DNA from 2 places in the Roseateles sp. L2-2 genome. Region 1 is predicted to be linked to the other one. Evidence: riboswitches for the same ligand, from Rfam matches in the RefSeq annotation. Region 1 holds a riboswitch; the other holds the start of a gene.
The links. A riboswitch is a leader RNA that binds a small molecule or an ion and turns the genes downstream of it on or off. The one in region 1 is predicted to bind cobalamin.

Region 1 (4,835 bases):
TCGTCGAAGGCGGCATCCGCGCCGAGGCGCTGCAGACGCTGCGCAATATCGAGACCTCGCTCCAGGCGCAAGGTCTCGGCGTCGAGCATCTGATGCGCTGCACAGTGATGCTCGCCGACATGGCGGAGTGGGGCGTCTTCAACGAGGTCTACCGCGCGTTCTTCGGCGACCGGCCGATGCCGGCGCGCAGCGCCTTCGGCTGCAACGGACTCGCGCTGGGCGCGCGGGTCGAGATCGAATGCACCGCCGTGCGTGCGGTGCCCTGACACGGATCTTGTCGGCGACCCCGACGCGGGATCCGCGCCTTACGGCGCCGGCTGGAAGGCCACGGCCGTGACGACGCGCGTCGAGCGGTTGTAGTGGTCCGACGTGACGATCAGCGCGGTCGTGTCTTCCATCAGCTTGTAGCCGGCCGGGCACACCCGGTTGATCGAGTCGACGCTGTACTGCGTCGTCGTGCCGTTGGCAGCGGTGTCGTTCCGGAAACACGTGCCCTCGATGTGGCGCGTCATGACGGGGCTCTCGATCGTGCCGGTCGTCGCGTTCAGCGTGAAGCCCGCGGGCAGCCCGAACTGCGGATCGCGGATCTCCACCTTCAATCCCGTGAGACACGCCTGCGACATGCCGCGCGCCTGGAGCGTCCAGGTGTTGCGCTGGTTCAGCTTATAGGTCAGCGCGTCCTGTGCGACCTGGCCCGTCAGCGGCACGCTGGGGGTGAAGTAGACGTTGGGATGCTCGCCGGTGACCTCGCAGTCGTCACCGCCTCCGCCGCAGCCGTTGAGCAGCGCGGCGACGGTCAACGCCGCCAGAACGGCCATCACACCGCGACCCCAGGACTTCGAATTCCGCGCCATCACTCACTCCCCGACTGCTCGTCTTTGTTGGCTGAAGGGGCGGGATGCTAAAGGGGGCGCGTGTGGCTTCCGCGCGAAAGCTTCCCCCGCGTCGGGGGGAAGTGCTGTGAAGGATGCCGCAGTGGCATCGCTACCACTCGATGCGGCGCCGATCGAAGGCCGCGCGACCGCTTCGCCGCGCGCCTTCGATCGGCATCGGAAGGCTCAGAAGCCCTTCATGTCGTACCGCACGCCGACCCACGCCTGACGGCCCAGACCCTGGTACGTGTAGACCGGCTGCACGTCGCGATCCGCGGCGTTGAGCACCTTGGCCTCCAGGCGCCATTGCGGCAGGAAGCGCCAGGTCGCGCGCACGTCCACCACGGTGTACGCGCCGAGCTGCGCGCCCACATCCGGCCGCGCGCCGACTTCCGTCAGCGACGTACCGACGCTCCACACGCCGGTGTCGTAGTCGGCCGAGATGCTTTCCTGATGCGCCGCGCGGCGCGGCAGGCGCGAGCCGGTCTGCTCGTCCTTCGCGTCGAGGAAGTCCACCGTGGCGCTCAGGCTCAGGTTGCCGAAGCGATGCGCGCCGCTGAGCGTCGCGCCTTGCAGCTTGGCCTTCGCGATGTTGTACGAGCAGCCGAAGTATCCCGGCGGGCATTGCGTGCCGTCCGGATCGGGGTTGTAGCCGATCAGGTTGTCGACCTTGTTGCGGTAGACCGTCGCCGAGGCGCTGCTCGCGCCGGAGCGCCAGTTCACGCCCAGCTCCACGCTGCGGCCGTCCTCGGGCTTCACCGCCGTGCCGTAGAACGGATAGTCGGTCTCGTTGAAGGTCGGCGCGCGGAAGGTCTTGCCGGCCACGGCGCGGACCTTCAAGGTCGAGGTCAGCGCGTAGCTCGCGCCGATGCTGCCCGTCGTGGACGTGCCGTAGGCGTTGCTGTCGTCATGACGCAGGCTCGCTTCCAGCGAGGCAGGACCGAACTGGCCCGAGTAGCCCGCGATGTACGCGTCGTTCTTGCGCTTGAGCGTGCTGGTCGTGACGCCGTCGGCCGTCTCGTTCAGATGCTCGTAGGCCAGCACCACCTGCTGGTCCGGCGAGAGGCGCAGCGCGTTCTGCCACGTCGCCTGGTCGCGCTTGGTCGTGAAGCGCGCGGGATCGGGCGCGCCGCTGCGCGAGTCGTCCAGACCGTGGCTGATCTGCACCGTGGTGGTCCAGATCGGCGAGAGCGTGCCGCGGTAATCGGCGCTGACGACGCGCGTCGTCAGGCGGTTGCGGAAGTCGGGCGTGGGGTCGCTCAGGAAGTCCGGCGGGCCGCCGAAGTTGGCGCTGTCGTATTGCGCGTTGAGCTTGCTCTCGGTGGCGGTGACGCCGATGCGATGACCTTCCGCCGGCGTGAAGCCCAGTCGCGCAGAACCCGTCGTGCGGCGGAAGCCGTCGCGATCGGGGTTGTAGTAGCCGTTGACGTCGTTGGGACGGATGGAGGAGATGCCGTCGCTGGTCTCGCGGCTCAGGCTCGCCGCGTAGTCGAAGCCGGCTTGCGCGCCGCTCACCCCCACGCTGCCCAGGCGCGAGGCGTATTCGCCGACGGCCGCGTTGGCCGTGAGGTTCAGCGGACCCTGGCCCTTCTTCGTCGTGATCTGGATGACACCGCCGACGGCGTCAGCGCCGTACAGGCCGGAGGCCGGTCCGCGCAGGACTTCGATGCGATCGATGTTGGACAGGCTCATCGCCTCGAAGGCCGCCTGTCCCAGCGTCGCGGAGCCGACGCGCACGCCGTCGATCATCACCACCGTGCCGGTCGTGTTGGCGCCGCGCAGGAGGTAGCCGCCGCTCTGGCCGGGACCGCCGTTGCGCGTGATCTGCAGGCCGGCGTAGCGGCGCAGCAGGTCCTCGACGCTGCCGGCGCCGCTGTCGCGGATCGTGTCGGCATCGATCAGGACGACGTCGGCCACGCTCTTGCTCAGGGCTTGCGGCTCTCGGGTGCCGATGACGATGACGGGATCCAGCGAGGATTGCGCGAAGGCGATCGACGGAGCGATGGACAAGGCGGGCAGGGCGACCAGCGCGGTCGCGGAAGCACGGGCGACGGCGCGCAGCGTGGCGCGAGGAGAAGAGGCTTGCATGTCGGAACTTCGGAAAGCAGCGGCAGACGGCCGCTTCCCCGCGGCCGCATGCGGAATGGACGCGCGGTGCTCCTGGAAGCACAGCGACGATCCGCCTGTTGGCCGGTATCCGGGCTGTCGGAAGAATGAACCCGTGTTGCCTTCCCGGACGACCGTCCAGTGGTGTTCAGACACGAGCTGCGCGCTCTCATCGTTCAGATGAAGCGCGCCTTCCGCTTACCGTTGCGGGGGCAGCTCAGGTTGGGACCGCAGTCCCTCCTGATTCCCGTTGAACTGCGCCGGCAGGGAGCCGGGCGCTAGCACCAACGGGCGGGATCATAACGGGAGGGCCCTGGACTTCGTGTCGCCTGGCGCGGGCTCTCCACGATGCTGGAGGCCTCGCGTCCGCGAACCTCCAGCATCATTCCGGCCCCAGTGAGGCTCGATGTGCGCGGGCCTTGCGCCTTACATGAACAGGTGTTCGCCGGCGTTCTCGCCGCCCAGGACCACGTAGTTCACCTTGCGCAGATCGCCGAGGGCACGGCCGCCGGCGTAGGAGATGGAACTCTGCAGGTCCTCCTCCATCTCGCGCAGCGTGTCGGCCAGGTGGCCCTTCACGGGCTCGAGGATGCGCTTGCCTTCGACGTGCTTGTACTCGCCCTTGTTGAAGTCGGACGCGGAGCCGTAGTACTCCTTGTAGCGCTTGCCGTCGACCTCGACGGTGTTGCCCGGCGACTCCTCATGACCCGCGAAGAGCGAGCCGATCATCACCATCGAGGCACCGAAGCGCACGCTCTTGGCGATGTCGCCGTGATGGCGGATGCCGCCGTCGGCAATGATGGGCTTGGTCGCGACACGGGCGCACCACTTCAAGGCCGAGAGCTGCCAGCCGCCGGTGCCGAAACCGGTCTTGAGCCGCGTGATGCAGACCTTGCCCGGACCGATGCCGACCTTGGTCGCGTCGGCGCCCCAGTTCTCGAGATCGATGACGCCCTCGGGCGTGCCGACGTTGCCGGCGATGACGAAGGTGTCGGGCAGCCTGTGCTTGATGTGGGCGATCATGCGCTGCACGGCGTCGGCGTGGCCGTGGGCGATGTCGATGGTGATGTAGTCGGCGCCGACGCCTTCAGCGGCGAGGCGGTCGATGATGGCGTAGTCCGCTTCCTTCACGCCGGCGCTGATCGAGACCAGCAGGCCCTTGTCGCGCATGGTGCGGGCGAAGGCGACGGCATCGAGGTCGAAGCGGTGCATCACGTAGAAGTAGCCGTTGGCGGCCAGCCATTCGGTGATGGACTCGTCGACGACCGTCTTCATGTTCGCGGGCACCGCCGGCAGCTTGAAGCGGCGGGGGCCGAACTCGACGGAGGTGTCGCACTCGCTGCGGCTGTTCACGCGGCACTTGCGCGGCAGCAGCAGGATGTTGTCGTAGTCAAAGATTTCCATGGTCCAAAGTCGCAAAGTCGGGCTGCGTTGATGCAGTGCACGCCCTGGGCTGCGAGCGCTTGACTTGGGACCCGGCCAATAAAAAACCGGGTCCCAAAATTTGGGCCCGGTGACTCATTCTACGCGTACTGCGGGGCGCCGCCGCCGCGCTGCGGTGCAGCATGCATCGCTCGGGGGCTTTTGGGCGCAGTTCGCTAAACTTCAGCCCCTTGGCCCGTCAACGGGCGACATCAGAAGACAAGCCACATGCATTCCGTCGTCATCAGCGGCACCGGTCTCTACCAGCCCCCGCACGTCATCACCAACGCCGAGCTGGTGGAGTCCTTCAACCGCTACGTGGACCTGCAGAACGCCGAGCACGCCGAGGCGATCGCCGCCGGCACGCGCCAGGCGCTGGTGCACTCGAATGTGGAGTTCATCGAGAAGGCCTCGGGCATCAAGCAGCGCTACGTC
Region 2 (4,835 bases), 1.3 Mb from region 1:
CGCGACCAGCTGGTTGAGCCATCCCAGTTCGTCCACATAGGCGCGCACCTCGCGCCCCATCGGCATCACGCCCCAACCGACCTCGTTGGAGACGAAGACCACCGGCGAGGCCAGCTGCGGCAGCAGGCGCTGCAGGTCGGCGCATTCGCCTCGCCAGTCTTCGAGACGCGGCGCGCCGTCCATCGGCATCAGCCAGTTGGTCAGCCACAGCGTCAGGCAGTCGACGACCACCAGCCGCTTCGGCGACGAGGTGGCACGCAAGGCGTCGCACAGACGCAGCGGCGCTTCGACGGTGTCGAAGCCCTCGGGCCGGTCGGCGCGGTGACGGGCGATGCGGTCGCGCATCTCGTCGTCATGGGCCTCGGCGGTCGCGACGACGGTGACGCGATGCCCCGGCGTGCGCGCCCAGCGCAGCGCGAGGCGCTCCGCATGCCGCGACTTGCCGCTGCGCTGGCCGCCGACGATCAGGTGATGAGCGGACATCGGGGATCTCCAGTGAAAGCCAGGCGTGAACGCCGGTGTGGCACAGGTGGCCGAGGTGGCCGCGGGGACCGGAGTGCCGACCTTACCGCCAGCACCTGCGGCTTCCGATTACAGCGTCGGCGAGTAGCGCAGGGTCACGAACCAGGTCCGGCCCGCCTGATTGAAGTTGTTCGCCGTCTGGTACGTGCGGTCAAAGGTGTTGTCCACGTTCAACTGCAGGCGCCAGTCCTTTGCGAACGCGTATTGCGCGTCGAGATTGAGCAGACCGTAGCCGCCCAGCCGGACCTTGTTGGCCGCATCGTCGAAGCGCTCGCCCGAGCCGACGACGTTCGCGCCCAGCGTCCAGGCGCTCAGCGTGGTCTCCGCGCGCAGCGTGCCGAAGCGTTTCGCGCGCCGTTGCAGCTGACGGCCGGTGGCGGCGTCGGTCGGGTCGAGGAAGTCCGCCGTGGCGCTCAGCCTGACCGGACCCAGGTCCGCGCCGCCCTTCAGGCTGGTGCCCTTGAGCATGGCGCGCGCGACGTTGGTGTAGCAGCCCTGGGTGGAACGGCAGGTGCCGGCGGCGCCGAAGGCGATCAGGTCGTTGACGCGATTGCGGAAGGTGGTGATCGCCACGTCCACGCTGCCCTGCGCCCAGGCCAGGCCGGCCTCGCGGTTGTGGCCGCGCTCGGGGCGGAGTTCAGGGAAGCCCTTGCCGATGTCGGGACCGTAGACGCTGCCGCGGTGGTACAGCGTGGGCGCACGGAAGGCATTGCCGGTGGACGCGGTCAGGCGGAAGCCGCCGCCGAGCTTGACGCCCGCCGCGAGGCTGCCGGTGTCGATGCCGCCGAAGTCGCTGTCGTCGTCATGGCGGCCATGAGCCTGCAGGCTGACAGGGCCGAAGCTGCCGAGGTAGCTCAGGCCGACCGCGTTCTGGCTGCGCGTGCCGCTGCCGCCCTGCAGGTCGACGTTGACGAGCCGGTCTTCGCGACGCTCCAGCACGCCGTTGACCTGGTGCTGGTCGTTGAACCTGTAGAAGCCCAGCAGCGAGGCGCTGCGGATGCGGGTCCTCGACAGGTAGGGCGAATTGGGCCGGGTCTCGTAGTTCTCTTCGGTCTGGCCGACGGAGAGCTGGGTCGAGAGGGCGTTCGTCCAGCTGGACTTGAGACTGAGCTTGGCGGCCAGCGATTCGGTGATGCCGCGGTCGTCGGAGTCCTTGCCGACGAAGGTGCCGGCGTCGTAGCCGACGTCGCTGCGGCTCTTCAAGCCGATGAGTTCGAGGCGCTGGCCCTCGGCGACGCGCGCGCCCAGGCGCAGGCTGCCGTTGTAGTTGCGCCAGCCGTCGTTGTCGGGGTTGTAGTTCTTGTTGGTGGTCAGGGCGTAGACGTTGAAGCCGGTGCCGCGGTCGACGGCCAGCGAGCCGGCGTAGTCGAAGTCCGCGTTGCCGCCGAGCAGGGAGACGTCCGCCTTGGTCTGGCCGAGGCTGCCGTGGCCGACGCCCAGGTCCAGTTGCGGACGACCGCTGCCCTGGCGCGTGAAGATCTGCACCACGCCGCCGATGGCGTCGGAGCCGTACAGCGCGCTGGCCGGGCCCTTGAGGACTTCGACGCGATCGATGAGCGACAGCGGGAGGTTCTCCCAACGCGCGCCGCCGGTGGACTGGCCGTCGATGCGCACGCCGTCGATCAGGACCACGGTGTGGCGGGTCTCGGCGCCGCGCACGAAGACCGAACTCGCGTTGCCCGGTCCGCCGTTGCTGACGATCTGCAGGCCGGCGACATTGCGCAGCAGCGCGGCGATGTTGCCGAAGCCCTGGCGCTCGATGGTGTCGCGGTTGATGACGGTGAGATCGGCCGCGACGTCGGACAGCTTCATCGGGCTGCGCGTGCCGGTGACGGTGACTTCGTCGAGCCGGTTGGCGGGGGCGGCCGATTGCGCGGACGCGGCGGGAGAGAGCGTGAGGAGCGTCGACAGGGCGAGCGCCATCGGGGTCGCTATCGGGGTGAAGGCGGGCAGCGAGCGGGCACCAGCGCGCGCGCGCGAAACGAACGGAAGCATGAGGGACGGACCAACGACGGAGTTCAGACGCCTGCTCACCCGCAGGGCCTCTGAGGAAACGGCGTCGCCGGCTCGTCGTCGGGTCGTCCGCGTGAGCACTCGGAGAGGACTCACGCAAGACACATCGCGATCGGCTGGAGACGCCACCTGTTGGCCGGTATCCGGGCTGGTGGCCGCTGCCTGTGTCCTTCCCAGCGCGCTCGCGCCAGTGGACATGGGGACAGACAGTGCCGGCTGCCGCCCGGTGTTCCTTCGTCAGGATCCCGGGCGCGCGTCCGGCGGCCACTTACCGTTGCGGGGACAGCTCAGGTTGGTTCGCGCATCGGGGATGCGACCGCTTCCTGATTCCCGTTTAACTGCACGGACGCAATGTCCGCGCGAGCACCAACGGCGCGCATTCTAGCGAGGTGCGGAGGTCGTGGCGTCGGCGCCCGTGGTGGGCCGTGGCTGCAAGGCACCGTCCGGGGACTTCGGCACCTTGGGCTTCTTCTTGGGCGGCTTCTTCGGATCCTTGGGCTTGGGCTTCTTCGGATCCGCAGGTTTCGCCGGCTTGGTCGCGCGCTGGCCTTGCAACCGCCCGTCGATGCCGACCGCCTTGGACGGCGCCTTCGCCGCCTGGCGGTCGCGCTCACGCTCGCGGGCCGCCAGGTCGCGGGCCTCGGCGGCCGCACGCTTGCGCGCGGCCTCGGTCTCCTTCGGATCGACCTTGTCCTTGGGCACCTCGGCGCTGCGGCCCTGGCCGTCGGGGCAGGGCGTCTCGCGCAAGTCGTGACCCTCCGGCCCGCAGCGGTAGTAGCCGAGCGTGCGCTCCTGGGGGCGCTCGTTCGGCTTCTCCTGCTGCGCGCGCTCCGGTGTCGGTGTCGACGCGGGTTTGGGCGGGTCCTGCCGCTCCTGCGCGTGCGCCGCGCTAAACGTGAGGACCAGAACAGCAGTCGTCAGGATCAGGGCGGCGCGCGCGGACATGTCAGTCTCCGGAGGAAGGGGGTGGGGCAGGAGGAATCGTGGGGGCAGGTGTTGCCGCAGTCGATGTGGCAGGCACGGCCGTCGCAGTCGCGACGGTCGGACCCGTGCCGGCAACCGGGGCGCCAGCCGTCGGCACGGCGCCATCGGCACCGGGCTTGGGCGGCAGGTTGGCCGGTCTCGGCGGCTTGGGCCGCGGCGGCTTGGCGTGCAGCAACGCCACGGCCTTGGACATGTCGCCGCCGGTCATCAGCTTGAAGGCTTCGAGCGACTTGCCGATGCTGTCCTCGACCGCCTGGCGCTCCGCCAGCGGCGGCTTGCGCAGCACGTAGCCGGCGACCTCGTCGCGGTGGCCCGGATGGCCGATGCCCAGCCGCAGCCGCCAGAAGTTGCCGCTGCCCAGCTGGGCCTGCATGTCCTTCAGCCCGTTGTGGCCGGCGTTGCCGCCGCCCTGCTTGAGCTTGAACTCGCCCGGGGCGATCTCCAGCTCGTCGTGGATGGCGAGGATCTCCTCCGGCGCGATCTTGAAGAAGCGCGCGAGCGCCGCCACCGACTTGCCGGAGAGGTTCATGTAGGTCATCGGCTGCAGCAGCCAGATGGGGCCCGGCGCGCCCGGCGCGTCGTTCACGCGGGCGACCAGACCGGAGTACTTGGTGTCCAGCTGCGGCGAGGCCTTCAGACCGCGCGCCAGCGCGTCGATCCACCAGAAACCCGCGTTGTGGCGGGTGTCCTCGTATTCAGAGCCGGGATTGCCCAGGCCGACAAAGAGACGAATCATGGGGCGCGATTATCAGTGTCGAGCGGAAAAGCAGAAGGCCCCGCAAGCGGGGCCTCCTTCGGGGGAGATGCCACCCGTTAGGGGGCATTCCAGACAACGAACGCGTGCCTCGTCAGGCGCGCGCCCGGAGACGAAGAAATTACTTCTTCTTCTTCTTCTTGTCGTCGGCGGCCGGAGCGGCAGCCACGACGATGACTTCTTCAGCCGCGGCCGGGACCGGGGTGGCGACCACCGGGTTCGGCTTGCCGTGCGTGACGATCTTGATGTGATCGGCCAGCTTCAGGTCGTTCACGTGGATCGAATGACCCATCGTCAGGTTGCTCAGGTCCACTTCGATGAACTCGGGCAGCTGTTGCGCCAGGCAGGTGATTTCCAGCTGGGTCAGCACGTGGTTCACGGTGCCCTTGTCGGTCTTGACGGCCGGCGACTCGGCTTCACCGACGAAGTGCAGCGGCACCTTCTTGGTGATCTTGGTCGTGGCGTCGACGCGCTGGAAGTCCACGTGCAGCACTTGCTGCTTGTACGGGTGCATCTGGAAGTCACGCAGCAGCACTTGCGTGGTCTTGCCGTCCACTTCCAT

Region 2: another riboswitch for cobalamin. It lies ahead of ACQZ13_RS06890 (TonB-dependent receptor plug domain-containing protein); the one in region 1 lies ahead of ACQZ13_RS12385 (TonB-dependent receptor domain-containing protein).

What each region holds. Positions count from the first base shown of each region.
Region 1 is NZ_CP192509.1:2,759,726-2,764,560, forward strand. It holds gene ACQZ13_RS12375 (RidA family protein) at 1-266, shown strand, start outside; gene ACQZ13_RS12380 (hypothetical protein) at 306-854, opposite strand; gene ACQZ13_RS12385 (TonB-dependent receptor domain-containing protein) at 1,059-2,960, opposite strand; cobalamin riboswitch at 3,044-3,282, opposite strand; gene ACQZ13_RS12390 (GMP reductase) at 3,405-4,382, opposite strand; gene ACQZ13_RS12395 (beta-ketoacyl-ACP synthase III) at 4,629-4,835, shown strand, end outside.
Region 2 is NZ_CP192509.1:1,502,023-1,506,857, forward strand. It holds gene cobU (bifunctional adenosylcobinamide kinase/adenosylcobinamide-phosphate guanylyltransferase) at 1-483, opposite strand, end outside; gene ACQZ13_RS06890 (TonB-dependent receptor plug domain-containing protein) at 592-2,445, opposite strand; cobalamin riboswitch at 2,653-2,921, opposite strand; gene ACQZ13_RS06895 (hypothetical protein) at 2,917-3,480, opposite strand; partial or broken gene pth (aminoacyl-tRNA hydrolase) at 3,629-4,255, opposite strand; gene ACQZ13_RS06905 (50S ribosomal protein L25/general stress protein Ctc) at 4,395-4,835, opposite strand, start outside.